3 regions of the Thioalkalivibrio sp. ALE11 genome follow, and region 2 is predicted to be linked to each of the others. Evidence: predicted binding sites of a transcription regulator. Region 2 holds the regulator's gene; each other region holds the start of a gene.

Region 1 (10,289 bases), on a different contig from region 2:
GCCCGGACTCGCTGAACACCTCGGGCATCGGCAGGTCGTGCTCGTGGCAGATGCGGCTGAGCGGGCGCAGGATGTTGAGGGCGTATTCCTCCACCGAGTAGTTGATGGAGCACTCGTTGCGCGAGCGCGAGCCCTCGTAGTCGATGCCCAGGCCGCCGCCCACGTCGACCACGCGGATGCCGGCCCCGGCCTCGTGCAGCGCGGCGAAGTAGCTGGCCGCCTCGCCCATGCCGTTCTGGATGTCGCGGATATTGGCGATCTGCGACCCCATGTGGAAATGCAGCAGCTGCAGGCGGTCGAGCCAGTCGAGCCCGCGCAGGCGCTCGAGGATCGCCAGCACGTCCGCGGCGGACAGGCCGAACTTGGCCTTCTCGCCGCCGGTATTCTGCCACTTGCCCTTGCCGATGGACGCCAGGCGCACGCGCAGCCCCAGCAGCGGCGAAACGTCCATGGCTTCGGCCTGGCGGATCACCTCCTCGAGCTCCGAGGGCTTCTCGATCACGATGTACACCCGGTGGCCAAGCTGCCGCCCGATCAGGGCCAGGCGCACGTATTCGCGGTCCTTGTAGCCGTTGCAGATGATGACCGACCCGGGGCGCGACTGCGCCAGCACCGCGATCAGCTCCGGCTTGGAGCCGGCCTCCAGACCCACCTGCGGCCGGTGGCCTTCGGCATCCGCGTGATCGCCGGCGGCGAGGATGCGCTCGACCACCGAACGCTGCTGGTTGACCTTGATCGGATAGATCGCGGTGAAGTCGCCGTGGTAATCCAGCTCCTCGGCCGCCCGGGCGAAGGCGCGTGACAGGCGCCGCACGCGACCGTCGAGCACGTCCTGAAAGCGCACCAGCACCGGCGGGCCCACGTGCTCCTCGCGCAGGCGGCAGGCCAGCGCGTGCAGATCCACGCCGGGGTGTTCCGGCCAGTCCGGACGGCGCATGCAGACATGCCCGGACGTATTGACCTCGAAGAAGTCCCCGTTCCAGTGATCGATGCCGTAGGTACGGCGCGCATCATCCAGGGTCCAGGACGTGGCTGACATGGCGGTTCCGCGGTTGGGGAAGGTCGGAGTTGCCCGCAGGATACAGGGCACTATCATGGCGGCGCATCCTACCGTTCACCCATGCACAAGGGGAGCCCGCCCGATGGCACTCGACGACCACTGGTTCAGCGAACCCGACAAGGACATCGCGATGTCCCTGCGCATCACGAAAAAGCTCCACGAGGAGCAGACGCCCTATCAGAAGATCGAGATCTTCGAGACCACCGGCTTCGGCAACCTGATGGTGATCGACGGCTTCGTGATGCTCACCGGCCGCGACAACTTCATCTACCACGAAATGATGTCGCATCCGGTCCTGTATTCGCACAACGCACCGAGGAACGTGGTGATCATCGGCGGCGGCGACTGCGGCACCCTGCGCGAGGTACTCAAGCACGACGAGGTGGAAAAGGCCACGCAGGTGGATATCGACGAACGCGTGACCCGCCTGTCCGAGCAGTACTTCCCCGAGCTGTGCGACGCCAACGACGACCCGCGCGCCGAACTCCTGTTCGATGACGGCATCCAGTTCATCAAGGACGCGGACCCCGGCTCCATCGACGTGATCATCGTCGACTCCACCGACCCGGTCGGCCCGGCCGAAGGGCTGTTCTCCGCGGATTTCTACCGCGACTGCGTGAAGGCGCTGGGCTCCGATGGCCTGCTGGTGCAGCAGAGCGAATCCCCGCTGCTGCATACCGACAGCATCCTGCGGCCGATGCACGACAGTATGCGCATGGCGGGTTTCATCGACGCCCTGACCATGCACTTCCCGCAGCCCACCTACCCCTCCGGCTGGTGGACCTGCACCATCGCCTCCAAGGACGCCCCGGTCGCCTTCCTGCGCGAGGAAGCCGCCGAGGAGATCCCGTTCGTCACGCACTACTACAACGCGGCCATCCACCGCGCCGCCGGCGCCACCCCGGAATTCTTCCGCCGCAAGCTGTTCGCCTGATCCGGCCGCGCCGGTCCGCCACCCCGGCGCCGGGCCGGCGCGGGGTGGCGGCTTCAGCCGGGAGTAACGCCTCTGCACGCCTTCCGGCATCCGCCCGGCATCAGCAGACACCGCCTCGAAACCTCCCGCGCTCGCACACTTTCAGGGCAGCCTGATCCATCTTGATGCATGCCCCCCGAAACGGGCTGCACCACGACGAAACATTAGCTCCGCAGACCGGCGCTCCCTGGCCCGGCACCACGCTCCGCAACGCTTTCGGGGCGACCATGGCATGGCTCCTGCTTACTCGGATTACTGCCGGCGCATTCCTGCGCGCCGCACCGAGATTCAAGCGAGGAGAACCATGCTGCATCGACGCTGCATCGCATTCGTTGTTCTGTTTCTTGCGCCCGTGATGGCGCTGGCCCATCCCCACCACGGGCACCACGCCCACGAACATGCGGGCTTCGCTGCGGGATTTCTGCACCCGTTCACCGGCCTCGATCACCTGCTGGTCCTGCTCGGAATCGGGTTCTGGATGGCCCGCTCACAGCGACTCCCGGGCACCCTGACCGCCGGCGCGGCGGTACTTGCCACTCTGGCGCTCGCCTTCGCCCTGGGCGTGGCGCAAGGCCCGCTGCCGACCGTCGAATTCGGCATCCTCGCCTCGCTTTTGCTGACCGGCGTACTGGTCTTTCTGGGCACGCGTCTCCCGCTGGTGGTGACCGCCGCGATCGCGGCCGGCTTCGCCGCGCTGCACGGCTTCGCCCACGGTGCCGAAATGGCGGCCGACCTGTCCGCACTGAGATTCGCCGCCGGCTTCCTGCTGGCCAGCGCCCTGCTGCTGACCGCCGGTGCACTGGCCGCCTCCCGGATACGCGATACGGATCTCGAGCGTCCGGTGGGACAGGCGGCCGGAGGGGCCATGGTTGCCACCAGCGTCTATCTGTTGCTGGTGGTCTAGCGGCGTGGACATCACCCCCGTGGAACTGGCCGGCGCCACCGAGACCGTCCCGGAGACCCGGGACGGATGGCTCGGGCGCCTGGAGCTGGGCTTCGCCTCGCGTGGCGGACGGACCCGGCTGGCCCGCCGTCGTCACGAGGGCCCTCTGCTGGTGCAGCGAAGCTTCTTCCCCGAAGGCGACGTCTGCCACTGCTACGTGATCCATCCCCCGGGGGGCGTCGCCGGCGGCGATCGCCTGCAGCTGGAAGCGGAGCTGGACGCCGGCAGCCGGGCTCTGCTCACCACCCCTGCCGCGGCCAAGTTCTACCGGACGCGGGCGGACAGCGCCCGCCAGGAACAAAGCTTCACGGTGGGGCCCGACGCGAGTCTGGAGTTCCTGCCGACGGAAACCATCCTGCACGGTCGCTCCCGCGTGACGCTGCACAACCACTTCCGTCTGGGACCCGGCGCGTGCCTGTGCACCTGGGATGTCCTGTGCCTGGGACGCCCGGCGCACGGCGACCACTACGAGGGCGGAGCGTGCACCCAGGATCTGTGGATCGAGCGCGACGGCCGACCGCTGGTACATGACCGCCTCGACCTGGTCCACGGCGATCCGCTGCTGAGCCGTCCCTGGGGCCTCGACGGCTTCCCCGTGGTGGGCCAGCTGGTGGCCACCCCGGTTCCCGAGGGACTCGAACCGGCACTGCGCGAGCATCTCGGAACGCCCGACGCCCTGCGCCTGGGCATCTCACGAATCGGGGATGTCCTGTTCCTGCGTTGTCTGGGCCATGGCGCGGAGACCGTGCGCGCGCTGCTGCAGCGGGCCTGGGCCTTCCTGCGCGAGCCGGTCATCGGGCGGCCCCCGTGCACCCCCCGTATCTGGAACACCTGACCACCGGAAGATCCATGGAACTGACCCCACGCGAGAAAGACAAGCTGCTGCTGTTCACGGCCGCCCTGCTGGCGGAACGCCGCCAGGCGCGCGGGCTGAAGCTCAACTACCCGGAGGCCATGGCGCTGATCTCGGCCGCCATCCTCGAGGGGGCCCGCGACGGCCGTTCGGTCGCGGAGCTGATGAGCCTGGGCGGCGAGGTGCTGACCCGTGACGACGTACTCGAAGGCGTCCCGGAGATGATCCCGGAGGTACAGGTCGAGGCGACCTTCCCGGACGGGGTCAAGCTGGTCACCGTTCACGAACCCATCCGTTAAGAGGAAGTGCCCGATGATCCCCGGTGAACTCCTGCCCGCGGACGGCGACATCACCCTGAACGCCGGCCGCGAGACCGTCACCCTGGAGGTGGCCAACAGCGGCGACCGGCCCGTCCAGGTCGGTTCTCACTATCACTTCTTCGAGACCAACAACGCCCTGCGCTTCGACCGCGAGCGCGCGCGAGGCTTCCGCCTGGACATACCGGCGGGAACGGCCGTGCGTTTTGAACCGGGCCAGACCCGCAGCGTGCAGCTGGTGGCCTACGCCGGGGAGCGCCGGGTGTTCGGATTCCAGGGCCGCATCGGTGGCCCGCTGGACGGAGATGCGCAATGAGCCAGACCATTCCCCGCCGCGCCTATGCCGAGATGTTCGGCCCCACCACCGGTGACCGCCTGCGCCTCGGCGACACCGCGCTGCTGATCCAGGTGGAGCGCGACTGGACCGTCTACGGCGACGAGGTCAAGTTCGGCGGCGGCAAGGTGATCCGCGACGGCATGGGCCAGAGCCAGCGGCACGACGAAGCCGTGGTGGACACCGTGATCACCAACGCGGTCATCCTCGACTACTGGGGCGTGGTCAAAGCCGATGTCGGCCTGAAGCAGGGCCGGATCCACGCGGTGGGCAAGGCCGGCAACCCGGATACCCAGCCGGGCGTCGACATCGTGATCGGTCCGGGAACCGAGGTCATCGCCGGCGAGGGCCGGATCCTGACCGCCGGTGGCATCGATGCCCATATCCACTTCATCTGTCCGCAGCAGATCGAAGAGGCCCTGACCTCCGGCATCACCACCATGGTGGGTGGCGGGACCGGACCCGCCACCGGAACCAACGCCACCACCTGCACCCCCGGACCCTGGCACATCCAGCAGATGCTGAAGGCCGCCGAGGCATTCCCGATGAACCTGGGCTTTCTGGGCAAGGGGAACGCCAGCGAACCCGGCGCCCTGCACGCGCAGGTCGAGGCGGGGGCCCTGGGCCTGAAGCTGCACGAGGACTGGGGCACCACCCCGGCCTCGATCGACTGCGCCCTGTCCGTCGCCGACGCGCACGACATCCAGATCTGCATCCATACCGACACCCTGAACGAATCCGGCTTTGTCGAAGACACCCTGGCGGCGTTCAAGGGACGCACCATCCACACCTATCACACCGAGGGCGCCGGCGGCGGCCACGCCCCGGACATCATCAGGGCCTGCGGCGAAGCCCACGTCCTGCCGTCCAGCACCAATCCCACGCGGCCGTTCACGGTGAACACCATCGACGAACACCTGGACATGCTGATGGTGTGCCACCACCTGGATCCGCAGATCGCGGAAGACGTCGCGTTCGCCGAGAGCCGGATCCGGCGCGAGACCATTGCCGCGGAGGACATCCTGCATGACCTCGGTGCGTTCTCGGTGATCGCCTCGGACTCGCAGGCGATGGGACGCGTGGGCGAGGTCATCCTGCGGACCTGGCAGACCGCCCACAAGATGAAGAGCCAGCGCGGCTCGCTGGCCGGCGACCCGGCCGAGCACGACAACTTCCGCGCACGTCGCTATGTCGCCAAATACACCATCAATCCCGCTCTGGCGCACGGCATGGCCCACGAAGTGGGCTCCGTCGAACCCGGCAAACTGGCCGACCTGGTCCTGTGGGATCCGGCCTTTTTCGGCGTCAAGCCGGCGCTGATCATCAAGGGCGGGATGATCGCCTCGGCCCCGATGGGCGACCCCAACGCCTCCATCCCCACGCCACAGCCGGTGCATTACCGGCCGATGTTCGGCAGCTACGGCCCGGCCATGACCGGCACCTCCGTCAGCTTCGTCTCGCAGGCCGCCCTGACCGCCGGGATCGGCGACCAGCTGGGTCTGGAGCGAAGGCTGGTCGCGGTCCGCGGCTGCCGCGAGATCGGCAAGCAGGACATGCGGCTGAACGACTGGCTGCCGAAGATGGAGGTGGACCCGGAGACCTACGAGGTCCGTGCCGACGGCGAGCTTCTGACCTGCGAACCCGCCACCGAGCTGCCGCTGAGCCAGCGTTACTTCCTGTTCTGAGGTCCCCATGATTCGCCTGATCGAACGCGCCGAGAGCGCCCCGACCACCGTGACCGGAACCCTGCATCTGCCGGTCGAGACCCGGATGAAGAGCCGCTTCCGGGCCACCCTCGACACCGGCGACGAGGTCGGCGTATTCCTCGAGCGGGGCGGCATGCTGCGCGACGGGTCCGCCCTGCGCGCCGAAAGCGGCGAGTGGGTCACGGTGCGTGCCGCACCGGAACCGGTCAGCACCGTGTACTGCGAAGACCCCCTGCTGCTCGCGCGGGCGGCCTACCACCTCGGCAACCGCCATATTGCCCTGCAGATTGGTCCGGGCCGGCTGCGTTACCTGCACGACCACGTGCTGGACGACATGCTGCGGGGCATCGGACTCGATCCGATGTTCGAAAACGCCCCGTTCGAGCCGGAGGCGGGTGCCTACGGGCACGGCCATGCGCACGGTGGCCACGGCCATGGCCACTCGCACTGATCTAGGCCTGACGGACCCGGGCCTGACAGACCCCGGTCTGGCCCGGCGACGGCTCTGGCAACTCCTCAGCCCCGCGCTTCCGGTCGGTGCGTACAGCTACTCCGGCGGACTGGAATGGGCCATCGAGGCCGGCTGGGTACAAGACGAGGCCGCGGTCGCCGACTGGCTGCAAGGCCAGCTCGACCACACCCTGAGTCGGGTCGACATCCCCATGCTGCAACGCCTCCACCAAGCATGGCAGACCCAGGACCTCGACGCAGTCGCCCGGCTGAGCGCCTGGCTGAGCGCCAGTCGCGAGACCCGCGAACTGCGGGACGAGGATCGCCAGCTGGGTCAGGCGCTGGCGCGCCTGCTGACCGAACTGGAGCTGCCCGAAGCCGAGCCCTGGACCCGCGATCCCGAGGCGACCTGGGCCACGCTGCTGGCGCTGGCGCTCGCGCGCTGGGATATCGCCATCGGGGAGGGCGCCGAGGCCTGCCTCTGGACCTGGTGCGAGAACCAGGTGGCGGCCGCCATCAAGCTGGTCCCGCTGGGCCAAACCGCCGGGCAGCGGCTGCTCTACCAGCTGGCCTCGACGATCGGCACGGCGGCTCGTGCCGGGCTCGCCCGCGAGGACAACGCGATCGGCGGCACCGCCCCGGGTGTCGCGATTGCCAGCGCGCTACACGAAACCCAGTATTCACGCCTGTTCCGGAGTTAGGAACCCATCATCAGGAGAACCCCATGTCACTGAATCCCCGCGTACTGCGCGTTGGCATCGGCGGACCGGTCGGCTCCGGCAAGACCGCCCTGCTGCAGGCCCTGTGCCAGCGCCTGCGCGACACCTACAGCATCGCCGTGGTCACCAACGACATCTACACCCGCGAGGACGCGGAGTTTCTGACCCGCCACGACGCCCTGGAGGCCGAGCGCATCGTCGGCGTGGAAACGGGCGGCTGCCCACACACCGCAATCCGCGAGGATGCCTCGATGAACCTGTCTGCGCTCGCCGACCTGGGGATCCGTTTTCCTGATCTGGAGGTCGTATTCGTGGAGAGCGGCGGTGACAACCTTTCCGCGACCTTCAGCCCGGAACTGTCGGACCTGACGATCTACGTAATCGACGTCTGCGCCGGCGACAAGATCCCGCGCAAGGGCGGGCCGGGCGTGACCCGCTCCGATCTGCTGGTGATCAACAAAATCGACCTGGCCGACGGCGTCGGCGCATCGCTGGAGGTGATGGACCGCGACAGCCGGCGCATGCGCGGGGATCGCCCGTTCGTGTTCACCAACCTGAAGACCGGGGAGGGTCTGGAGGCGGTCACCGATTTCATTATCGAACACGGGATGCTGGAGCGCCCGGCCCGCGCCGGCTGAGGCGCGCCCCGCAGCGCCCAAACGAGACAGCTCCGCTTCGCCTGCGAGGCAGTCTCTATGGGGGGTTAGATCACGCAGCCCCCCAAGCGGCGAGGAGTTGGCAATGCCCGATCGGCGAGAGGGCTCGCCTCCTACGCGTTGGCGGGCGCGATGCCGAGGCGACGAAAGCTGACCGTGTCGCGGCCGGGCATCGCCTCCAGGACCCGTGGCTCTGAGTCAGGATTGGGCGTGATCAGCAGATATTCCGCTAGCGGGGCCTCGACGACATGGCGCATGGCGCGACGCATGGCCCGGGCCCCGAACTTGCGGTCGTATCCGGCCTCGCGCACCTGGCGATGCACCGACTCGGTCAGCCGCAGTTCCACCCGGTGTTTCTCCAGACGTCGATTCAGGCGCGCTAACTCGAGGTCCACCAGCTCGTTCAGGGTATCGCCATCCAGCCACTGAAACACCGAGATACTGTCGATGCGGTTGACGAACTCCGGCGCGAAGCGGCCCAGCAGTTCGCGCTCGACCAGCCGGTACTGGCGCTCCCGCAGTGGGCCGCGCGACCACCAGCGCCCGAGCCAGCCCTGGCGCCGCTCCGCGTCCTTCTGCAGACGGCGGGCACCGAGGTTGCTGGTCATGAACACCAGTGTATTGCGGAAGCTGTAGGTACGTTCTCCTGACGCCGTAGTCAGAAGCCCGTTGTCGAACACGTTGAGCAACGCCCCCACGACCTCGTCGGAGGCCTTCTCCAGCTCATCGAACAGGACGATGCCGGGCTTGCGCAGGCTGCCCTCGATGCGTTCCTGATCGAGCAGCGTCGTGCCCTCCTTGCTGCCGACGTAACCCGGCGGGGCCCCGGTCAGGGCCGCCGCATAGTGCTCCTGAGAAAGGGTGTTCATGTCGACCCGGCAGAAGGCCTCGGCATCACCGTGCAGAGCCCGCGCGAGCGCGCGCACGATTTCGGTCTTGCCGACCCCGGTCGGGCCCAGGAACAACGCGGTATGCAACGGCCGGTGCGGGTCGGAGATATCGGCCCGCACGATCCGGAGCATGCGTTCGACAGCCGCGACGGCATCGTCCTGGCCCAGGATCTCCCGGCGAATCGCAGACATGATCGCGTCCACGTCGAAGCGATAGCGGCTTTCGATCCCGCCGCCCTCTCCTGTGGCCACGGAGGCGCCGCTGCGATCCCTTCCCGCATCGATCCGGCGCTCTGTCTCCATCCGTCGGCGTTCGGTATCCGCAAGACGGTCGTTAATAAATGGCATTACCTCAGCCTTTCAGGCTATACAAAAGATTACCGGTCCTCCTCGGGGAGGACCGGCATCCATCACACCGCCTGTACAAGCGGGAAATCCTGCGACTACGATCCCGTCTCTTTGGTCTTTGCGGCGTAGGGAAGATCGCGCACTGGCGCACTGGCAACCCCGACCTGGTCGCGGGTGATCTTTTCGACGTCCTCGCGGGCCTTTTCGGCGTCGTTGACCCAGGTGCGGTAGAACTCGAACGGACAATCCGCGACACCCTTGTCGCCATCGCCCGAGTCGTGCATCCCGGTGTAACCACGATGCAGCAGCTTGAACAGGTGGTTCTGCGACTGATCGTTGGCGCGCGCATCCCGGATCTCGGGGATCGACAGCTGCGCATACTGGATGCCGTTCTCCTCGGTGCCGCACTCGCCCAGGGTACGCCCATCGAACCCGACGACCGCAGAGTGACCGAAATAGCTGTAGACGCCGTCGAACCCGGTCGCGTTGGCGACCGCCACATAGGTGTTATTAGCCCAGGCCATGCACTTGGACATATTCACCTGCTGTTCCTTGGCGGGGTACATGTAGCCCTGGCAGCGCACGATCAGTTCGGCGCCTTTCATCGCGCAGTCGCGCCAGATCTCGGGATAGTTGCCGTCGTCACAGATGATCAGGCTGAGCTTCAGCCCCTTCGGGCCCTCGGAGACGTAGGTGCGATCGCCTGGATACCAGCCCTCGATCGGGCACCAAGGGATGCACTTGCGGTACTTCTGGACGATTTCACCCTTGTTGTTCATCAGGATCAGGGTGTTGTAGGGCGCCTTGTTCGGGTGCTCCTCGTGCCGCTCGCCGGTCAGCGAGAACACCCCCCAGACATTGGCCTTGCGGCAGGCCGCCGCGAAGATCTCGGTCTCGTCGCCCGGGATGGTGGCAGCGGTCTCCATCATCTCGTCATGGTCGTACATGATCCCCATGGTGCTGTACTCGGGGAAGATGACCAGATCCATGCCGGGTAGACCCTGCTTCATGCCCAGGATCATGTCGGCAATCTTCTGCGC
Region 2 (10,389 bases):
ATGCGCTGCTTCGCCGCAGAGGTCATGCCGGAATTCCTCGATGGCCCCGCCCCGACCGGATAACCGCATGCGCGTGGCCGTCACCGGTGCGGCGGGTCGCATCGGCCGGGTCCTGCTGCCCGAACTGCTGCACACCCCGGAGGTCGAGCGAATCATTGCCCTGGATCGCGAACCGGCCGACTTCCCCGGTGCCGCGACCCTGCCGGCGGACCGCTACGACCTGCGCCAGAAGGATCTGGCGCAACTGACGCCCGAAGACCTCGCCGGGACCGATACCCTGGTGCACCTGGCCTTCCAGCTGATGGGCGGGCACGGCGGACGCCGGCGCCACGACCGCGACTGGGTGCGCCGGCAGAACGTGGACCTGTCGCGCTCGGTCTTCGCGGCCGCCGCGCATGCCGGTGTCCGCCATGTGGTGTTCCTCTCCAGCGCCGCGGTCTACGGCCCGTGGCCGGACTCGCCCGTCCCCCTGGGCGAGGACCAGCCGCCGCGCCCGCGCTTCCCCTATGCCGAGGACAAGGTCGCCACCGAACAGGCCCTGGAGGCTCTGGACCGCGAGCATCCGGAGCTGGTGACCACCGTGCTGCGGCCGCCCGCGGTGGTCGGGCCACATGCCCACCCGTTGCTGCAACGGATCGCCCGCAGCCGCCTTCACCCCGCCGGGATCGACGCACCGGTGCAGATCCTGTGGGAGGAGGACGCCGCGCGAGCGATCGCCGCCGCAGTCGCCCGCCGTGCCCCGGGCTGCTTCAACCTGGGCACCGAACCGGTGTGGTCGCTGCGCGCCATGGCCCGTCACGGTCGGCGCCTGACCCTGCCGGTGCCCGCCGGCCTCATCCGCAGACTGCACCCGCTGGCCTGGCGCCTGAGCGCGCGCGCCGGCGATCCGGGCTGGGTGCGCGGACTCGACGGCCCGCTGCTCCTGGACTGCACCCGCGCACGCCGGGAACTCGACTGGCAACCCCGGGTCACGACCCCGGAGTGCCTCGAGCGCCTGCGGGCCGGCCATCGATAGGGGGCGACCGGACCGCGCATGCTGCTGCCGCTGCTCGCCGTCGTCGGTGGTCTCGTACTGCTCGCCGCCAGCGCCGATCGCTTCGTGTTCGGCGCCGCCGGCCTGGCGCGCGGGCTCGGGGTCTCGCCGGTGCTGATCGGCCTCACCGTAGTCGCCTTCGGCACGTCGGCCCCGGAGATCATCGTCTCGCTGCTGGCCAGCCTGCAGGGAGCGCCGGGGCTGGCGGTGGGCAACGCAATCGGCTCGAACATCGCCAACCTGGGACTGGTGCTCGGACTGGCCGCCCTGATCGCCCCGGTCATCGCCGGTCACGGGCTGGTACGACGCGAACTGCCACTGTTGCTGCTGGCCACACTGGGCGTGCTGTTGCTGCTGCTGGACGGCCGCCTGGCGCGGGCGGAAGGGGTGATCATGCTGGCCGGTCTGATCGCGATCGTGGTCTGGATGATCCGCGCGGCCCGCCACCCCGGTGCGCCCCCGGAGTCCGACCCCGGGCTGACCCCGCGCCCGCCGGCGGCCACGCCCGGCGGTCTCCCGGCGGCCCTGTGGTGGCTCGCCGGCGGTCTGGTGGCGTTACTGGCGAGCAGCCAGGCGCTGGTCTGGGGGGCAGTCGAGATCGCCACCGCCCTGGGCGCCGGCGAACTGCTGATCGGCCTGACCCTGGTCGCGATCGGCACCAGTCTGCCGGAGCTGGCCACCACCGTGGCCAGCGCACTGCGGCGCGAAACCGGCATGGCCCTCGGCAACGTCGTCGGCTCCAACCTGTTCAACCTGCTGGCGGTGCTGGCGGTGCCCGCCGTGATCGCGCCGCTGGCCGTGGAACCCGCAGTGCTCACCCGTGACTATCCGGTGATGCTGGCCCTGACCGTGGCGGTGCTGCTGGCCGCCCGCTTCGGTGCCGGCCGCATCACCCGCTGGCACGGGGCCCTTCTCCTGCTGGCTTTCAGCGGCTACCTTGTGACTCTCGCAATCACGGCACCGGCATGGATCTGAACCCCGAAACCACCCGCAAGCTCGCCCTCGCGGTCCTCGAGAACGAAGCCGATGCGGTGCGCGGCCTCGCCTCGCGCATCGACGACGCCTTCCTCGCGGCCTGCCGCCACATCCTCGACTGCCGCGGGCGCGTGGTGGTCACCGGCATGGGCAAGTCCGGCCACATCGGCAGCAAGCTGGCGGCCACCCTCGCCTCCACCGGCACGCCGGCGTTCTTCGTGCACCCGGGCGAGGCCAGCCACGGCGATCTCGGCATGATCACCCGCGACGACGTGGTGATCGCGCTGTCGAACTCCGGCGAGACCGACGAGCTCCTGACCATCCTGCCGCTGATCCGGCGCCTCGACGTCCCGCTGATCGCGATGACCGGCAATCCCGGTTCGCGCCTTGGCACCGATGCCAGCGTCCATCTGGACGTCAGCGTGGAACGCGAGGCCTGCCCGCTGGGACTGGCCCCCACCTCCAGCACCACCGCGGCGCTGGCGATGAGCGATGCCCTGGCGGTGGCGGTGCTGGATGCGCGCGGCTTCACCGCCGACGATTTCGCCCGTTCGCATCCCGGCGGCCGCCTCGGGCGGCGTTTGCTGATCCACGTCGGCGACATCATGCATACCGGCGAGGCGATCCCGCGCATCGCGCCCGAGGCGCCGCTGAAGGACGCGCTGTTCGAGATCACCCGCAAGGGGCTGGGACTGGTGATCGTCAGCGACACGGACGACCACATCCTCGGGGTCTTCACCGACGGCGACCTGCGGCGCACCCTGGACAGGGGCGAGAGCCTGGAGACGCTGACCATTGGCGAGGTGATGACCCGGGGCGGGCACACCGCGCGCGCCGACTGGCTGGCCGCGGAGGCCCTGGAGATGATGGAAAGCCGCCGCATCAACGCCCTCCCGGTCGCCGATGCGGACGGCCGACTGCAGGGGGTGATCAACATGCACGACCTGCTGCGCGCGGGGGTGGCCTGATGCATGACGACATCGATCTCGCCGGCCTGCAGCGCGGCACCCGACTGCTGATCCTGGACGTCGACGGCGTGCTGACCGACGGCGCGCTGTTCCTCGGCGACGCGGGCGAACAATACAAGGCGTTCCACAGCCGTGACGGCCACGGCCTGCGCATGGCCATGGACGAAGGCCTGGAGGTCGCGATCCTGACCGGGCGGCAGTCGGCGGTCGTCGAACATCGCCTGCAGGATCTCGGCATCCGCCACTGCATCCAGGGCCGGCGGGACAAGGGGGAGGCACTGACGCAACTGCTGCAGCAGACCGGGCACCGCGCCGACGAGGCCGCGTTCGTCGGCGACGACGTGGTCGATCTGCCGGCGATGCGCCGGGTTGGCCTGGGCATCGCGGTCGGCGACGCCCATCCGTTCGTGCGCCAGCACGCGCAATGGGTCACCACGGCCGGTGGCGGGCGCGGCGCGGTCCGCGAAGTCTGCGAGGACCTGCTGGCTGCACGTGGCCGCCTCGAGGCCGTGCTCGAAAGCTACCTGCACGCATGACCCCGGATCCCCGCCGCGCCCCGCTCGCCGCCCGGCTGCTGGCCGCCGGATGCCTGCTCGCCGGGCCGGCAGCGGCCGAGCCGCCCGCCGAACCCGCGGCCGACGCGGAACCCACGCTGCAGATCGAGGGGTTTACCGCGCATGTCACCGGCGAGGACGGGCGGCCCACCCACCGCCTGCAGGGGTCGCGGCTGCGCGAATACGACCGGGATGCGGTCCAGTTCATCGATGACCCGGAGCTGGATCTGCTGGACCAGCGGGGCCTGAACTGGACCTGGCGCGCCCCGCGCGCGGCACATCAGCCCGATCGCGAACTCCTGCATACCTTCGGCCACACCCGCGGCGTGCGCCCCGAACGCGACGAGCGCGTGCGCACGGTGATCGAGTCACGTGACGTGCGCGTGGCGCTGGACACCCGGCTGACGACTTCGTCGGCCCCGAGCACCCTGGAACAGCCGGGACTGTTCCAGCGGGGCACCGGCCTGCGCGCCGACCCGCAAGCGGATACCATTGGGCTGCTCGCCGAGGTCTACACGCTGTACAGCGACCTGCCGCAGGAGGACCGCCCGGAATGAACCCGGCCACAACCGAACATCGCCGCGCGGGCATCCGCCGACCGGCCCTGCTGCTTGCCGTGACGGGGGTACTCGCACTGTCCCTGGCGGCCCTGCCGGCGACCGGCCGCGAGGATGCCCTGCCGGTGGAGATCACCGCGGACCACGCCGAGATGGACGAACGCGCGGGCACCGGCACCTACACCGGCGACGTGATCGTGGTGCGCGGCGATGCCACGCTGGAAGCGGACCGCGTGATCGTGCACATGCGCGAGCGCCGCCCCTACGAGATCGAGGCCCACGGCGAGCCCGCACGCCTGGAGTCGCCCGATCCCGAGACCGGCGAGACGCGCATCGCCGAGGGGCTGCGCATCGACTATTTCCTCGACGAGGAACGCGTGATCCTGACCGAACAGGCACGCGTCATCACCGCCGCCGAGGATGCCCGCGGGCAGCGCATCACCTACGATCTCGAACGCGACGTGATCCGCGCCGAACGCGGCGACACCGATGACGAGCGCGTGCACATCCGCCTGCAGCCACGCGAGGACGATCCATGACCCCCGCGGCCGACGGCCATCTGGTCGCCCGCGAGCTGAGCAAGCGCTATGGCCAGCGTACCGTGCTGGACGCGATGGATGTGGACCTGGTGCCCGGCGAAGTGGTCGGCCTGCTGGGACCCAACGGAGCCGGCAAGACCACCTGCTTCTACAGCCTGGTCGGACTGATCCGGCCCAATACCGGGCGCATCACCCTGGGCGGGCGCGACATCACCCGGGCGCCCATCCACGAACGCGCCCGCGCCGGGCTGGGCTATCTGCCCCAGGAGGCCTCGATCTTTCGCCGCCTGTCGGTCGAGGACAACCTGCAGGCAGTGCTGGAACTGCGCCCGGAACTCGACCGCCACGAGCGCCGCCGCATCGGCGACGCCCTGATCGAGGAATTCCAGCTGGAGACCGTGCGCCACAGCCCCGGGATCGCGCTGTCCGGAGGCGAGCGGCGGCGCGCCGAGATCGCCCGCGCGCTGGCCGGCGATCCGCAGTTCATCTGTCTGGACGAACCGTTTGCCGGGGTCGATCCGATCTCGGTCGGCGAGATCCAGGCAGTCATCCGCCACCTGGCCGAACGCGGCATCGGCGTACTAATCTCGGATCACAACGTACGCGAGACCCTGGGTATCTGCCATCGCGCGTACATCCTCAGCGAGGGGCGCCTGCTGAGCGCGGGCACGCCGGACGAACTGCTGGCCGACGCCCGCGTGCGCGAGGTCTACCTCGGCGAAAACTTCCGCCTGTGACACCGACCGCCGCACCCGGACGGTGCACAAGCCCGCAGCAAGGGATTACTATTCACTTATGGTGACCAACGCCTTTCCCAACTCATGCTGAAGCCCGGGCTGAATCTGCAGCTCGGTCAGACGCTGACCATGACGCCGCAGCTGCAGCAGGCCATCCGGCTGCTGCAGCTGTCGACGCTGGAGCTCCAGGCCGAGATCCAGCAGGCGCTGGAAAGCAATCCCATGCTGGAACAGGCCGAGGATGACGAACTCGGTGCCGACGCGGGGGACACCGCGGACACTGCCAGCGACGCGAACACCGACGACGGCGAGAGCGGCAGCGACGCCGCCCGCACCGGCGAAACGGTGGATGCCGGCGGCTCGGAGGACGTCATCCCCGACGAGCTGGTGACCGACAGCCGCTGGGAAGACATCTACGACGCCAGCGCCAGCCCGCGCGGTCCGGACGACCGCGACCCGCTGGAGAACACCTCGGACGACGACGGCGGCGGGCTGCAGGATCACCTGCTGTGGCAGCTGCATCTGTCGCACCTGACCCCGCGCGACCAGCGCATCGGCGCCGCCCTGATCGACACCATCAACGGCGACGGCTACCTCGAGGGCGACGTCGAGACCCTGGCCGAGACCATCAGCCGGAGTGAAGAACCCCCCGTCGACACCGACGAGGTCGAGGCCGTACGCCACTGGTTGCAGCACTGCGACCCGCTGGGGGTCGGTTCGCTGGATCTGCGCGAGTGCCTGGAGGTCCAGCTGGGTGAGCTGGCGCCGGACGCGCCCTCGCGCGAGGCGGCGCGCGCGCTCCTCGAACACGGCATGGACGCCCTTGCCCGGCGTGACTACAAGGCCCTGCAGCGCCAGAGCGGCGTACGCGATGGCGACGAGCTGGCCGCGGCGCTGGACCTGATCCGCACGCTCAACCCGCGCCCCGGCGCCCAGATCAGCGAGACACCGCCGGAATACGTGGTCCCGGATGTCTACGTGCGTCATACCGACCGGGGCTGGCAGGTCGACCTGAATCCCGAGATCGCCCCGCGCATTCGCATCAACGACCTCTACGCCGGCATGGTCCGCCAGGTCTCCGATGCCCGCGACAGCGCCTTCATGCGCGATCAGCTGCAGGAGGCGCGATGGTTCATCAAGAGCCTGCACAGCCGCAACGACACCCTGCTGCGCGTGGCGCGAGCGATCGTCGAACGCCAGCAGGGGTTCCTGGAACACGGCGAGGTGGCGATGCAGCCGCTGATCCTGCGCGACATCGCCGAAGCCCTGGAGATGCACGAGTCCACGATCTCGCGGGTGACCACGCAGAAATACATGCACACCCCCCGCGGGGTGTTCGAATTCAAGTATTTCTTCTCCAGTCACGTGGGCACCAGCGACGGCGGGGAATGCTCCGCGACCGCGATTCGTGCCATGATCCGCGAACTCATCGAAGAGGAAACGCCGGGCAAACCGCTCAGCGATTCCCGCCTCGCCCAGATCCTGGCGGATCGGGGCATCAACGTGGCCCGGCGTACCGTGGCCAAATACCGGGAGGGCATGAACCTGCCATCCTCCAGCGAACGCCGCCAGATGGCCGCCATGCCGACCGGAAGCAAACCGAAAGGAGCCTGACCCATGCAGATCAATCTCACCGGACACCACGTCGACATCACCGACGCCCTGCGCGACTACGTCAACGAGAAATTCCAGAAGCTGGAACGCCACTTCGACAAGGTGATCGACGTGCACGTGGTGCTGAACCACGAGAAGACGCAGAAGCTGCACAACAAGGCGGAAGCGAATCTGCAGGTCAGCGGCAACCACATCCACGCCGAGGCCAGCCACGATGACATGTACGCCGCCATCGACGGCCTGATCGACAAGGTCGACCGCCAGCTGATCAAGCACAAGGAGAAGGTCAAGGATCATCATCGCGCCGAGGGCGCCCAGCGCAACCGCGAACAACCCGAGTAAGCCGATGAATCCGGCCGAGCTCATCACCCCGGAGCGCATCGGACTGGAAACCGACTGCTCCAGCAAGAAACGAGCGCTGGAAACCCTCGCCGATCTGCTGGTGGACGGGGCCGCGGACGGACTGGCGGCCAGTGCCGCGTTCGAAGCCATGTCGGCCCGCGAAAAACTGGGCTCCACCGGGCTCGGCCATGGCGTGGCGATCCCGCACGGCCGTCTCGCCGAGCTGGATACGCCCCGCATCGCGGTCCTGCGTCTGGATCAGGGCGTGGATTTCGAAGCCATGGACCACGAACCGGTGGACATCCTGATCGCCCTGCTGGTGCCGGAAGAGGCCACCAGCGAACACCTGGACCTGCTGGCCCAGCTCGCGCGCGGGCTGTCGCAGCCGGACACCCTCGCCGGCATCCGGCGCGCCGCGGACAGCGCGGGGGTCCAGCAGGCCCTCACCCGGGCCCTGGGAGATACCTGACCATGGCCGACCGGGCGGAAGCGGCAGCCGACGGCACCGCGAGCAACATCACCATCGCCGCGCTCACGCGGGCGATGGGGAGCCGTCTGGATCTGCGCTACGTCCACGGAGAGGAAGCCGCGGGCGACCGCGAACTCCTGGGATTCGGCGATGGCGACCTGCCGCTGGCCGGCCACCTGAACCTGATCCGCCCCAACCGCATCCAGGTCATCGGCGACTACGAGGCCCGCTACATCGCCGGCCTGTCCGACGAGCAGCGTGACCACCTGGTGCTGGAAATGGCCCGCACGGGCACCACCATGGTGATCTTCGCCGAGGACACCTGCCCGTTCCCGCGCATGCCGCACACAGGTGACGACCCGCTGCCGGTGATCCTGTGCACGCGCACCTCATCGCACGAAGTCATCGCGCTGCTGCGCTATTTCCTGCAGCAGCGCCTCGCCCATTTCGAGGTGCGCCACGGGGTGTTCATGGAGATCCTCGGGATCGGCGTGCTGATCTCGGGGGCTTCCAGCGTCGGCAAGAGCGAGGTCGCACTCGAGCTGATCTCGCGTGGCCACCGGCTGATCGCCGATGATGCCCCCGAGTTCGCGCGCATTGCCCCGGATATCGTGCGCGGACACTGCCCCGCCCTGCTCCAGGACCTGCTCGAGGTGCGCGGCCTGGGCGTGCTCAACATCCGCGCGATGTACGGCGACTCGGCGATCAAGGGCGGCAAGTATCTGCGCCTGATCATCGATCTGCGCGATCACAACGAGCCCTCGCCGGTGCCGGACGACCGCCTGAACGGGCGCCGCGGCGAGAGCGAGATCCTCGGCCTGCGCATCCCGCTGATCAGCCTGCCGGTGGCGCCGGGGCGCAACATCGCGGTCATGATCGAGGCCGCGGTCCGCAATCACCTGCTGCACATGCAGGGCTACATCGCCGGGGACGATCTGCGCGCCCGCCAGCGGCGCCAGATGGGCGAGGATCAGCAGGAGGAATCCATCTTCCACATCGGCGGGCCCAGCACCACGGTTCCCAACCCCGATCCCGAGGGCTGACCCACATGCGTCTGCTGCTGGTCAGTGGTCTGTCGGGTTCCGGCAAGACCGTCGCCCTGCATACCCTGGAGGACGCCGGCTACTTCTGTGTCGACAACCTGCCGCTGCCGATGCTGCCGGAACTGGTGGAGAAGGTCCGCAGCGGTCATTACGACACCGGCGGTGACCGCCATCTGGCCGTGGGCGTGGACGTCCGTTCGGGCCTCGACGCCCTCAGCGGATTCGGCCAGCTGCTGGGCGAGCTGCGTGGATCGGGCCTGGAGGTCGAGGTGCTGTTCCTCAATGCCTCCGACGAGGTCCTGCTGCGTCGCTACCACCTGACCCGCAGACGCCATCCGCTGGCACGCGACGGCATCCCGCTGGTGGAAGCGATCGGCATGGAACGGACCTGGCTGGGGCACGTGGCGGTGGAGGCCGACCTGACCGTGGACACCAGCCGGCTGTCGATGCACGACCTCGCGCGCACGCTCCGGGCCCGGGTCGGCAGCCGCGAGACCGCCGGCCTGTCGCTGCTGTTCCAGTCCTTCGGCTTCAAGCACGGCTCGCCGCTGGATTCCGATTTCGTGTTCGACGTGCGCTGTCTGCCCAACCCCTACTACGAGCGCGAACTGGCGCCACTGACCGGGCTGGATCCGGCGGTAGCGCATTTCCTCGACAGCCATGGCGAGGTCGGGGCGATGTTCGACTCCATCCACGGCTTTCTCGACACCTGGATCCCGCGGCTGGTGGCGGACCATCGCAGCTATGCCACGGTCTCCATCGGCTGTACCGGCGGGCGCCACCGCTCGGTCTACCTTGTGGAACGGCTGGCAGCTGCGTGGCGCGAACGGGAACATGTTACTGTTAGCACCCGTCATCGCGAGCTCGATTCTCTCTCCCCTGAAACGGAGTAGTTCCATGGGCGTCGGTCTGATCCTGATCACGCATCAAAACCTGGGCGATACACTCCTGCAGACCGCGCAGAGCATGCTGGGAGACCTGCCCGAGGACTGCGAGTCCATGGCGATGTCGCAAAGCGACGATCCGGACGATATCCAGGCGCAGGCCCGCGCCCGCATGGAGACCCTCGACAGCGGTGCCGGTGTGCTGGTCCTGACCGACATGTTCGGCTCCACGCCGGCCAACGTGGCCAGCCGCGTGGCGCGCGGACACAACGCGCGCGTGATCGCGGGCGTCAACCTGCCGATGCTCGTCCGCGTACTCAACTACCGCCATCTGCCCCTGAGCGAACTGGTCAACAAGGCGCTGTCCGGGGGCCATGACGGAATCCTTCTCTGCGACCAGGAATCCAGCGATGCCGCAGCGCGCAGTTCCCATCGTTAACCGGCTGGGCATGCATGCCCGGGCCGCCGCGAAGTTCGTCAGCCTCGCCAGTCAGTACACCGCCGATGTCACCGTCGCCCGCAACGATCAGGAAGTGAACGGCAAGAGCATCATGGGGGTGATGATGCTGGCCGCCGCCCAGGGCTCGGAGATCACCATCCGGACCGACGGCGCGGAGGATGCCGAGGCGGCGCTGGATGCCCTGACCGAACTGGTCGCGGACCGCTTCGGCGAG
Region 3 (10,389 bases), on a different contig from region 2:
GATCCAGCAGCGTGGTCTTGCCGGCGCCGTTGGGGCCGATGACCACCCGCAACTCCCCGGCGTCGACATAGAAATTGAGGCCCTCGATCGCCTTGAACCCGTCAAACGAGACGGTCAGATCCTCGACGGCGAGCAACAAGGGGGTATGGGTCTTCATTTGCGGGCCTCCTGAGCAGCCTGAGGATCAATGGCATGGGGGGTGTCGGAAGGGGGCGTGTCCGGGCGCCAGCCCATGCGCACGAGGAAGGCCTCCACACGCGGGCGAACATGGGTGTTGTACAGCCCCGCCAGACCGTAGGGCGCGAACATCACCACCGCGATAAACACGGCACCGATCAGGAACAGCCACAACTGCGGAAAGGCCTCGGCGAAGGTCACTCGGGCGTAACCCACCAGCAGCGAGCCATACACCGCGCCCAGCAGCGACAGCCGCCCACCCACCGCGGCGAAGATCACAAACTCGATCGACGGGATGATCCCGATGATGCTCGGGGACATGAAGCCGACCTGCAGGGTGAACATCGCCCCGCCAATACCGGACATGAAGCCGGCCAGGGCGAAGATAAAGATCTTGAAGTAAGCGACGCTGTACCCCGAGTAGCGGATCCGATTCTCCTGGTCACGCGTAGCCATCAGGATCCGGCCATACTTGGTGGAGAGCACCCACATCCCGAGCGCGATCACCGCGAACAGCAACACGACCGTGGCGAAGTAGAAGACAACCAGCGCCTCGTCCGTATTGATATCCCAGCCCTTCAGCGTCCGCAGGTCGGTGATGCCATTGACACCCCCGGTGTAGCCCTGCTGACCGATCACCAGGATAGTGGCAATGGTCACGATGGCCTGGGTGATGATCGCGAAGAACACCCCGCTGACCCGTCGGGTGAACAGAGCGAAACCGATAAAGGCCGCAAAAAGCGCGGGCAGAGTCAGGATCGCCAGCACCGTGAAGGTCAGACTCTGGAAGGGTTCCCAGAACCAGGGCAGCGAGGTGATCTGGTTCCAGTCCATGAAATCCGGGATCCCCGGCGTGGTCTGGATAGCGGTGGCCTCCGGCGTTGAGGCCTCCAGCTTTAGGTACATCGCCATCGCGTACCCGCCGATCCCGAAGAACAGCCCCTGGCCCAGGCTCAGCAGGCCGCCGTACCCCCAGGCCAGGACCAGCCCGACCGCGACGAAGGCAAAGGCCAGGAAGCGCCCCGTGAGATTCAAGCCATCCACATCCATGGTCAGCGGGAACACGACCAGCAGGATGAAGGCCAGAATCAGCAGACCTGGCAGGCCCTTCTTGCCCAGTAACATCTGCAATACGTTATTCATTTCTCTGAGACTCCCGGAAGAGGCCCGCCTAACGGCGGACCTTGCTCTTGAACAAACCTTCGGGTCGCATCATCAGGATCGCGATGATGACGAGCAGCGTGGTCACCTTGGCCATGGAACTGCCCATGAAGAACTCGAGAATCGACTGACCCTGGGCAATAATGAAGGCGGAAACCACGGTTCCGGAGATGCTGCCGGCCCCGCCGAACACGACCACCAGGAAGGTGTCGACGATGTAGAGCGTGCCGCTCGTGGGCCCGGTGGAGGAGATCATCGTGAACGCCGCGCCGGCGATCCCTGCCACGCCGCAGCCGAGCGCAAACGTCAGGCGATCGACCCAGCGGGTGTTGATGCCCACCGCCGCACTCATCTCGCGGCTGGCCATGGTCGAGCGCACTCGCAGGCCCCAGCGCGAGCGATACATCAGCCAGACCACGCCGAGAGTGACGATCAAGGTCAGCACCATGATCGCCATGCCGTTGATCGGGATGTCGATCATCGGCGTCGGGCGCCAGGAGCCCTCCAGCCATGAAGGGGTGGAAGGACTCACCTCGCGCGCGCCGAAGATCGAGCGGAAACCCTGCTGCATGACCAGCGCCAGCCCCCACGTCGCCAGCAGCGTATCCAGAGGCCGGTGGTAGAGATGCCGGATCATCAGCACCTCGATCAGCATTCCGAACAGGAAGGCCGAGAGAAACGCCAGCGGGATCGCCAGCAGAATGTAGTATTCGGTCGCCCAGGGGCCCAGGCCGGAGGCCAGGGTAGACACCATGTAGGTGGTGTAGGCCCCGAGCACCATGAATTCGCCATGGGCCATGTTGATGACCCGCATCTGGCCGAAGATGATCGCCAGCCCCAGGGCCATCAGAAGCAGGACCGAGAAGAAGCTCAGCCCCGCGAAGCCCTGCATGGCGGTGATCGCCATCAGATCCTGCATTGAGTAATCCATGAACGGTATTCCCTGAAGCGGGAGCCGGGTGGCTCGTTACGGGATTCAGGAGGGGGCGCCGGACCGGCCAGCGGCCGACACCCCCGCGGTACGGCTTACTGATAGCCTTCGGGGAACGGATCCGGCTCGATCAGATCGGATTCCCACACCACATCGGCCTGACCGTCGCGGCGCCACTGGCCAATTCGAGTCTTGCTCCACAGGTGGTGGTTGTCGTGGACCTTCACGTAGCCTTCCGGTGCTTGGTTGAGCTCGATCCCCGGCGAGTGGGCAGTTACCTTGTCCACATCGAAACTTCCAGCCCGTTCGACCGCTTCCTTCCACAGCCACGGGCCGAGATAGGCAGCCTGGGTGACGTCGCCGATCACGCTGTCCTCGCCCCAGCGATCCTTGAATGCGCGCACGAACTCCTGGTTGTTCTCGTTATCCAGGCTCTGGAAGTACTTCATGCTGGAGTAGAAGCCCTCGACATTCTCGCCGCCGATGCCCAGCACCTCGTCCTCGGTCGTCGCCAGGTTCAGCAGGGTCTGGTTGCTGCCGTCCAGGCCGGCGGAAACGAGCTGGCGGAAGAACGCGACGTTGGAACCGCCGACCACCGCGCCGTAGATAGCATCCGGACGCCGCAGGCGAATGCGGTTGATCATGGAGCCGAACGAGGTATGGCCCAGCGGCGCATAGTCCTCGCCCACCACCGAGGCCCCGTCGAGGTGCTGTTCGATATGGATTCGCGCGATCTTCATGGTGGTGCGCGGCCAGATGTAGTCGGAGCCCACCAGATAGAAGGAGCGAACACCCTTCTCGTTGTACAGCCAGTTCAGGCTGGCCAGGACCTGCTGGGTGGCCTCCTGGCCGGTGTAGATCACGTTCGGGGACTGCTCGAGACCTTCATAGAAGGTCGGGTAGTACAGCAGGCCGTTCTCGCGCTCGAGAACCGGCAGCACCGCCTTGCGCGATGCGGAAGTCCAGCAACCCATGATCGAGGCGACCTTGTCCTCGCGCAGCAGCTTGCGCGCACGCTGGGCGAAGGTCGGCCAGTCACTGGCGCCGTCTTCGGTGATGATCTCGAGCTTGCGGCCGAGGATGCCGCCCATCTCGTTGATCTGCTCGATGGCCAGGGTCTCGGCCTCGACCGACCCGGTCTCGGAGATCGCCATGGTGCCGGTCAGCGAGTGCAGGATGCCGACCTTGACCGTGTCATCGGTCACGGCCAAGCCGGTGGTGTTGATCTCGGAGGTGGCCGGCTTGGCAAACAGGGACTTCGAGCCCGCGATGCCCGAAGCCATGATCGGCAGGGCGACCATCGACTTCAGCAGCTTGCGGCGGCTGAAGGTTTTCTTGATATCCGTCATTGTCATCTACCTTGGTTTGGTTGGATCTGGAGCACACGTTGAACGCGGCCTTCGAAACCGCAACGGAACGTCTGCAATGCCTGTGCCAACCACTGACAATGTTCACCAAGGGCATGTATCAGTGGGATTTCCCAGCCCCCCACACCATGCTCAGTACAACGGGAGGCTTGCTCTTTATCGGTGCACGCAACCCCCGATCCGCCCCGAAATGGCTCACACCCATGACACATGCCGGTGCAAACGCAGTGCCGAACCCGTGGCGACGAAACCCGCCAGAAGCGGCGCGAATCCTGCATGCGGCCACCTCGCCCCCTTCACCGGACATGTGTACAACAGGCCCATGAACAAGACGCAACGGGTAGTCGCAGGGGAGACACTGCGTCTGCAGCTCTCTATACAGCAGGAGATCGCCAAGTTGTTGGATCGCCCGCTGGACCCACCGCACACCGTGCGAGGGATTCTGCGGTTGCTTTCGCAGATTCTCGGGCTCAACTGCGGGAGAGTCCTGGCGCCCAACCAAAAAAATGAGGTTCTGGAGGTCCGCTATTCCTACGGCCTGACCCACGCTCGTCTACGCGAAGGGGCGTTCTCGGTTGGTTATGACGAGGGCGTTACCGGCTTCGTGATGCGTACTGGGTCCACGGGGCTGGTCCCGGACATCGACCGCGAGCCCTTGTATCTGCAGCGGATCACTGAACGCCCACATAACGACACAACCCGGATCGCATTCATCGCAGTGCCGATCCTGGAATCAGGGACCCCCGTAGGGGTACTTTCTGTACAGAAAGCAGGTGGCCAGGAAACCCCGTTCGAAGCGGATATTGCGACCCTGAAGGTCGCCGCATCGGCGATCGGTCAGGTCATGCGGATTGGCGAATTCATCCGCAAGGAGACCGAACATCTGATCAGAGAGAACCAGAGTCTTCGCAACTCGGTGACGATGGAGGGGATGCTTCAAAAGAGCCTGGCCCACGGGATTGTCGGCTCCAGCGAGGCCCTCCTGGACGCGGTCAAGCAATGCATACAGGTCGCACCCAGCGATGCGGCCGTCATGCTTCTGGGGGAGTCGGGGACCGGCAAAGAAAAGTTCGCGCGCATGATCCACCAGCAGAGCGAGCGAACCGACCGACCGTTCATCTGCATCAACTGCGCGGCGATACCTCCCGACTTGCTCGAATCCGAGCTATTCGGCCACGAGAAAGGCAGCTTCACAGGGGCTTCGGGGAATAAAAAGGGCAAAATCCTGCAGGCCGACGGCGGCACCTTGTTTCTGGATGAGATCGGCGACATGCCACTGCAGCTGCAGTCCAAGCTGTTGCGGGTGCTGCAGGAGCACCAGGTCGATCCAATTGGCGCCGCCAGCCCCGTCCCTGTCAATTTCCGGCTCATCACCGCAACCCACGAAGATATGCAGGAGCACGTCAATACCGGAGGTTTCCGGCTCGATCTGTTTTACCGTATCAATGTAGTGCCAGTGTACTTGCCCCCTCTGCGCGCTCGCCGAGGCGACATACGACCTCTGGCACTGCATTTCCTAAATGAGCTCAACCACCGCTACCAGCGCAATGTCGCCTTGCACCCCGAGGCTCTCGCGGCGCTGGAACGTTATGGCTGGCCCGGAAACATTCGCCAGATGCAGAACGTCGTCGAACGCGCCATCTTGATGGCGGAGAGCGACCACATCCAAAGAACGCAAATCCAGCAGATTCTCACCGAGCAGGGCAGCGTGCGCCTCCCCGAGGCGCCGACACCCCAGTCTTCCAGCCCACCGGCGTTCGACTACGGATCCACCACGAAAAACGAGGTCGGTCGTTACCAATGGGTGCGCCAGGAAGATGCAAAACAGATCCTCGACGCCCTAAATCAGTGCAGAGGGAACCAATCTTGTGCAGCCAGACGCCTCAATCTCTCCCTTCGCCAGTTGCGTTATCGCATCGAAAAACTTGGGCTTGAAGTGAGGCGACGTTAACCACCCGACGACACCCGAAATGACAAAGCTCGCCATTGCTCGCCATTGGCACACTTTGACCCTCCCTCGAAGTTCCGCCAAACCGAACCGAACCGCCTAAACGAGCCTTCGAACGAGGCCCCCGCCGAATTGGCACGCTTCTAGCATGCAACGTTATACCGTTTCATGTCCGCTAGGAACTCCTGGAATGAAACGGCTCGAAATGAATCCAACCCGTGAACGAATCGGGACCGTCGAAAAACCTTCAAGCCCGAAATTGAGGAGTCGTAAACAATGGCAAGCACAGGCAGCGTCAGCGCATGGGACGAAGCATTACTCACAGCCATGATTCAGTACCCGGTGCCAGTCATCAAGGGACCAGAAGATATTCAGACGCAGGTGGACCAGATCTGCAATGCAGTGAAGTCTACGAAAGCCGGGTACCCGGACCTGGACCTGATCGTTTTTCCGGAATATTCAACCCAAGGTCTTAACACCGCGATCTGGACCTACGATGAAATGCTGCTCACCATCGACAGCCCGGAGATTGGCCGATTCAAGGAAGCTTGCAAGTCAAACGACGTTTGGGGCGTTTTTTCCTTGATGGAAAAAAACGAGGATCCTCAAAAACCGCCCTACAATACCGCAATCATCATCGACAACAACGGAGAGATCGCTCTCCACTACCGTAAACTGCAGCCATGGGTTCCTATCGAACCGTGGTCTCCGGGCAACTTCGGCATGCCAGTCTGCGACGGCCCAAAGGGATCAAAACTGGCCGTTTGCATCTGCCACGACGGCATGTTCCCGGAACTCGCCCGGGAGGCGGCGTACAAGGGGGCAAACGTTTACATCCGGATTTCGGGGTATTCCACCCAGGTGAACGATCAGTGGATTTGGACGAACCGCACAAATGCATGGCAAAACCTGATGTACAGCATTTCGGTCAACCTCGCGGGCTACGACGGCGTTTTCTACTATTTCGGCGAGGGAACGGTATGCAACTACGACGGCAACGTGATCCAGCAGGGCCACCGGAATCCCTGGGAGATCGTCACGGCAGAGCTGTTCCCGCGACTCGTCGACAAGGCCCGCGAGCATTGGGCTCTAGAAAACAACATCTTCAACTTGGGCTGCCGGGGTTACGTTGCCGAGCCCGGCGGCGGTTCCCAGAACTATCTGACTTGGGTAAACGATCTCGCGAACGGGACCTACAAGTTGCCGTGGGATGAAAAAGTGAAGGTCCGAGACGGCTGGAAATACTACCCGGAGGGCGTCAAGCTCGGCCCGATGCCGAAGTAGCCCCGAAAGCATGAACAAGAGGCTTCACCTTGAATAGATAATTCTCCGGTTATTCAAGCCTTCCGGGCTCGCGCGCTGAGGCGGCCGGGTTGGCTGGATAAATCATAAACGCTGAGTAAAGAGTTTCCTCATCCATTGCTGAAGCTTTGCTGTGGAGAGTGCCTTCGATAGGCCTCTCCACGGCAACGGCTCTGTGGGCGCACCAGCGCCTCCACTGTCGGGTATTTTTGATATCTCTGTTTCCGACCGCAGCCGTTTTCGGCCCTGACGAGAAGGGTCGGAACACGGCGCTTCCGGGCGATTAGGCAGCCCCCCATGAAACGAATCAAATCCGACAGGCGGCGACCTCTTTAAACGCAAATGCGTTTCGGCTCCACAGGCCCGAGAGTAATCAAACATTTCACGCCGCGTTTTTCCACGAAAAACTGATCAGCGCTCGGACATAGCGATGAACCGATTGTCGCTGAGTAGAACTCAGAAACAGGAGTTTTCGTGCAGAGCGTTTGCTCGAGCCGCGAGCTCGGATAATGGTACAGGCATAGACACTTTTCTCCAGGGCGTCTTGTTCCGTTGACGCTACTGTCTCTCCGGGTTCCCGGCGGATTCGCGGACTCGCTCCGTCGAACGCAATCTTGTCCTGACAATGTCGCCGGCGATAACCGGCGCAGCAGGTTCGACAAAGGCTTGCTGAAGGTCACCGAACCGAGAGCCCCGTTCAACGCCGGTCGCTGTCCTCGATTGCGGGTCCCCGGTCCTGTCACCCGCCAGGGTTGGCACGGTTTTCGCTAGAAATCTCCTGCGCAAGCGAGCCACCGGCCGGCTGCGTAGCTGGCACCCCCCAGCATCTCGCTCCGGGCGTAAGGCGGATCCGGAGCGCGTTGGAACCCTGACATTGGAGAGACTCATGGCGGAAACCCTGATTTCCTACGACATCGACAAGGCCCCGGAAGAACAAGACATCAAACCGCACAACCGCTGGCATCCGGATATCCCGATGGCAGTGCACGTCAAGCCGGGCGATGAATTTCGCCTGGAGTGCTGTGATTGGACGGGCGGGCAGATTGGCAATAACGACTCCGCCAACGATATTCGCGATGTAGACCTGACGAAGGTGCACTACCTGACCGGTCCTGTGTCGGTCGAAGGTGCAGAACCCGGCGATCTGCTCGTCGTCGACATCCTGGACGTGGGGCCGCGCCCGGATCAGCTTTGGGGGTTCAACGGCTTGTTCGCGCGGGAAAATGGAGGCGGATTCCTCACCGAGCACTATCCGGATGCCCGCAAGGCAATCTGGGATTTTCATGGGATCTACACCAGCTCCCGCCATATCCCGAAGGTTCGCTTCCCCGGTACGATCCATCCCGGGTTGATCGGCACACTGCCCTCCCGGGAACTACTGGAGAAGTGGAACACGCGGGAGCAAGCCCTCGTGGACACCGACCCTGATCGAGTTCCCCCGCTGGCCACTTTGCCGTATGAAGACACTGCTCTGATGGGGGGCCTTCAAGGCGACGCAGCCAAACGCGCGGCTCGCGAAGGCGCGCGCACCGTCCCACCCCGTGAGCACGGGGGTAACTGCGACATCAAGAATCTGTCGCGCGGATCCCGCGTGTATTTCCCGGTCTACGTTAAAGGAGCAGGATTGTCGGTGGGTGACCTGCATTTCTCGCAGGGTGACGGGGAGATCACTTTCTGCGGCGCGATCGAGATGGCCGGCGTTATCGACTTGAAGGTGGGTTTGGTCAAGGGCGGCATGGAGAAATACAACATCAGCAGCCCGGTGTTCCAGCCGAGCCAGGTGGACCCCCATTTCCGCGACTACCTGATTTTTGAAGGAATTTCAGTGGACGAACAGGGCAAACAGCACTACCTGGACGCCCACATTGCTTATCGACAGGCCTGTCTCAACGCGATCGAATACCTGAAGAATTTTGGCTACTCCGGCGCACAGGCCTACTCGATCCTGGGTACCGCTCCTGTCGAGGGCCACATTAGCGGCATCGTGGACATTCCCAATGTATGCGCCACTCTCTGGTTGCCGTCCGAGATCTTCGAGTTCGATATCCATATTTCTGACTCCGGACCGACCGTCGAGATCGGCGACGACGTCGACACCTGCATCGCCACCTGACTGTCAATACCCGGCCCGTCTTACGGGCCGGGTATTCCTCACGGAGACTCCAATGCCCCTATACGACTACCAGTGTCCAAACTGCGGCGACTTTTCCGATTTCGGACGCATCGCCGAGTCATCCGCGCCGTGTGTCTGCCCGACCTGCGGGACCGACGCGCCCCGCGTCATCACCGCCCCACGGCTGTCACTAATGGACCCATCGAACCGTCAGCGCTGGGAACGCAACGAGCGCAGCCAGCACGCACCAAAGAAAGTCCGACGGAGCTCATGTGGCTGTAGCGGAACCCACACCTGTGGCACCCAGAAAACCAGCGCGGAAAAAAAGGCAGGCGAAACTACTACCCACCCGCCTCTGCAAAAGCAGACCAAGAAGACCGCCCGCCCCTGGATGCTCGGGCATTAGCCATCAGTCCGGAATCAGATACTCTTCTCCCTACTGCCGCCTACCGTCATGCCGGGGGCGGCAGCTTCTGTCTCGTTGCCTGATAAGCCGGAGCCGAGCGGCCTATTCCAGCCTTGCCCAGCGGGATACACCAGGCACGGCAAACCTTAAAATCGGCCGAGTTTGAGACGGTCTAGACGCAGGCGTTCGCGGGCGTCGAACAGGCGGCGGGAGGCGAACCAGACCGCGCCCAGGGTGCCGAAGCCGGTACCGGCGGCGATCAGGAACATGATCAGGATCTGGTACTTCACGGCCTCCACCGGCGGCGCGCCGGCCAGGATCTGACCGGTCATCATGCCCGGCAGGCTGACGATGCCGGCGGCCGCCATCGCGTTAATGGTCGGCATCAGGCCGGAGCGCGCGGCCTCGCGGCGCATGGTGGTGACCGCCTCGCTCCAGGAGGCGCCCATCGCCAGTCGGCCCTCGATCGTGCGCCGCTCACGCCAGACAGTCTGCGTCAGGCGGTCCAGCCCCAGAGCAATACCGGTCATGGTGTTGCCGAGCAGCATGCCCAGTAGCGGGATCGCGTACTGCGGCTCCCACCAGGGGGTCGGGCCGACCATGGTGGTCAGCGCCAGCACCGTGACGGCGAACGCCGAGATGAACATGGTCACGGCACCGATGCCATAGCCCCACAGCCCGGCGAAGCGGCGCTGCTGGCGTGCCATCACCTCGTAGCCGGCCACGGCGAGCATGATCACCGCCATCAAGGCCACCCAACCGAGCTGCGCATGGTCGAACAGCGTCTGCAGGATCAGCCCGACCAGGAGCAGCTGGATCACGGTACGCGCCCCGGCGATCAGCAGGCTGCGCCCCAGACCCATGCGTGCCCAGACGGTCAGCACTGCCAGCGCGACGACCAGCAAGGCCGCCAGCGACAAATCCAGCGCGGAAAGCGAGATCAGTTCCACGTGGTCACCTCCAGCTTGCCGTTGGCGATGGTCA

The links. The regulator sigma-54, encoded in region 2, starts transcription at its own class of promoters, with help from an activator protein. The targets are predictions, from matches to a motif close to TGGCANGNTNCNTGCTT.
Region 1: a site for sigma-54 is predicted at 2,262-2,278, ahead of F620_RS0108585 (HupE/UreJ family protein). Genes of this name have one in related genera too.
Region 3: a site for sigma-54 is predicted at 7,640-7,656, ahead of fmdA (formamidase). Genes of this name have one in related genera too.

The regions. Positions count from the first base shown of each region.
Region 1 is NZ_KB906169.1:147,649-157,937, reverse strand. It holds gene speA (biosynthetic arginine decarboxylase) at 1-1,039, opposite strand, end outside; gene speE (polyamine aminopropyltransferase) at 1,143-1,994, shown strand; gene F620_RS0108585 (HupE/UreJ family protein) at 2,338-2,937, shown strand; gene F620_RS0108580 (urease accessory protein UreD) at 2,948-3,811, shown strand; gene ureA (urease subunit gamma) at 3,826-4,128, shown strand; gene F620_RS0108570 (urease subunit beta) at 4,142-4,462, shown strand; gene ureC (urease subunit alpha) at 4,459-6,165, shown strand; gene ureE (urease accessory protein UreE) at 6,173-6,637, shown strand; gene F620_RS0108555 (urease accessory protein UreF) at 6,621-7,337, shown strand; gene ureG (urease accessory protein UreG) at 7,361-7,993, shown strand; gene F620_RS0108545 (AAA family ATPase) at 8,125-9,249, opposite strand; gene F620_RS0108540 (aliphatic amidase) at 9,345-10,289, opposite strand, start outside.
Region 2 is NZ_KB906171.1:54,105-64,493, forward strand. It holds gene F620_RS0109915 (LLM class flavin-dependent oxidoreductase) at 1-63, shown strand, start outside; gene F620_RS0109920 (NAD-dependent epimerase/dehydratase family protein) at 68-1,015, shown strand; gene F620_RS0109925 (calcium/sodium antiporter) at 1,034-2,008, shown strand; gene F620_RS0109930 (KpsF/GutQ family sugar-phosphate isomerase) at 1,999-2,976, shown strand; gene F620_RS0109935 (HAD family hydrolase) at 2,976-3,512, shown strand; gene lptC (LPS export ABC transporter periplasmic protein LptC) at 3,509-4,087, shown strand; gene lptA (lipopolysaccharide transport periplasmic protein LptA) at 4,084-4,626, shown strand; gene lptB (LPS export ABC transporter ATP-binding protein) at 4,623-5,363, shown strand; gene F620_RS0109955 (RNA polymerase factor sigma-54) at 5,448-6,977, shown strand; gene hpf (ribosome hibernation-promoting factor, HPF/YfiA family) at 6,981-7,319, shown strand; gene F620_RS0109965 (PTS sugar transporter subunit IIA) at 7,324-7,788, shown strand; gene hprK (HPr(Ser) kinase/phosphatase) at 7,791-8,831, shown strand; gene rapZ (RNase adapter RapZ) at 8,837-9,724, shown strand; gene F620_RS0109980 (PTS sugar transporter subunit IIA) at 9,729-10,154, shown strand; gene F620_RS0109985 (HPr family phosphocarrier protein) at 10,126-10,389, shown strand, end outside.
Region 3 is NZ_KB906169.1:135,803-146,191, reverse strand. It holds gene urtD (urea ABC transporter ATP-binding protein UrtD) at 1-157, opposite strand, end outside; gene urtC (urea ABC transporter permease subunit UrtC) at 154-1,320, opposite strand; gene urtB (urea ABC transporter permease subunit UrtB) at 1,349-2,269, opposite strand; gene urtA (urea ABC transporter substrate-binding protein) at 2,365-3,618, opposite strand; gene F620_RS0108510 (sigma-54-dependent Fis family transcriptional regulator) at 3,959-5,587, shown strand; gene F620_RS0108505 (formamidase) at 5,861-6,868, shown strand; gene fmdA (formamidase) at 7,773-8,999, shown strand; gene F620_RS14810 (zinc ribbon domain-containing protein) at 8,884-9,405, shown strand; gene fetB (iron export ABC transporter permease subunit FetB) at 9,552-10,355, opposite strand; gene F620_RS0108485 (ATP-binding cassette domain-containing protein) at 10,346-10,389, opposite strand, start outside.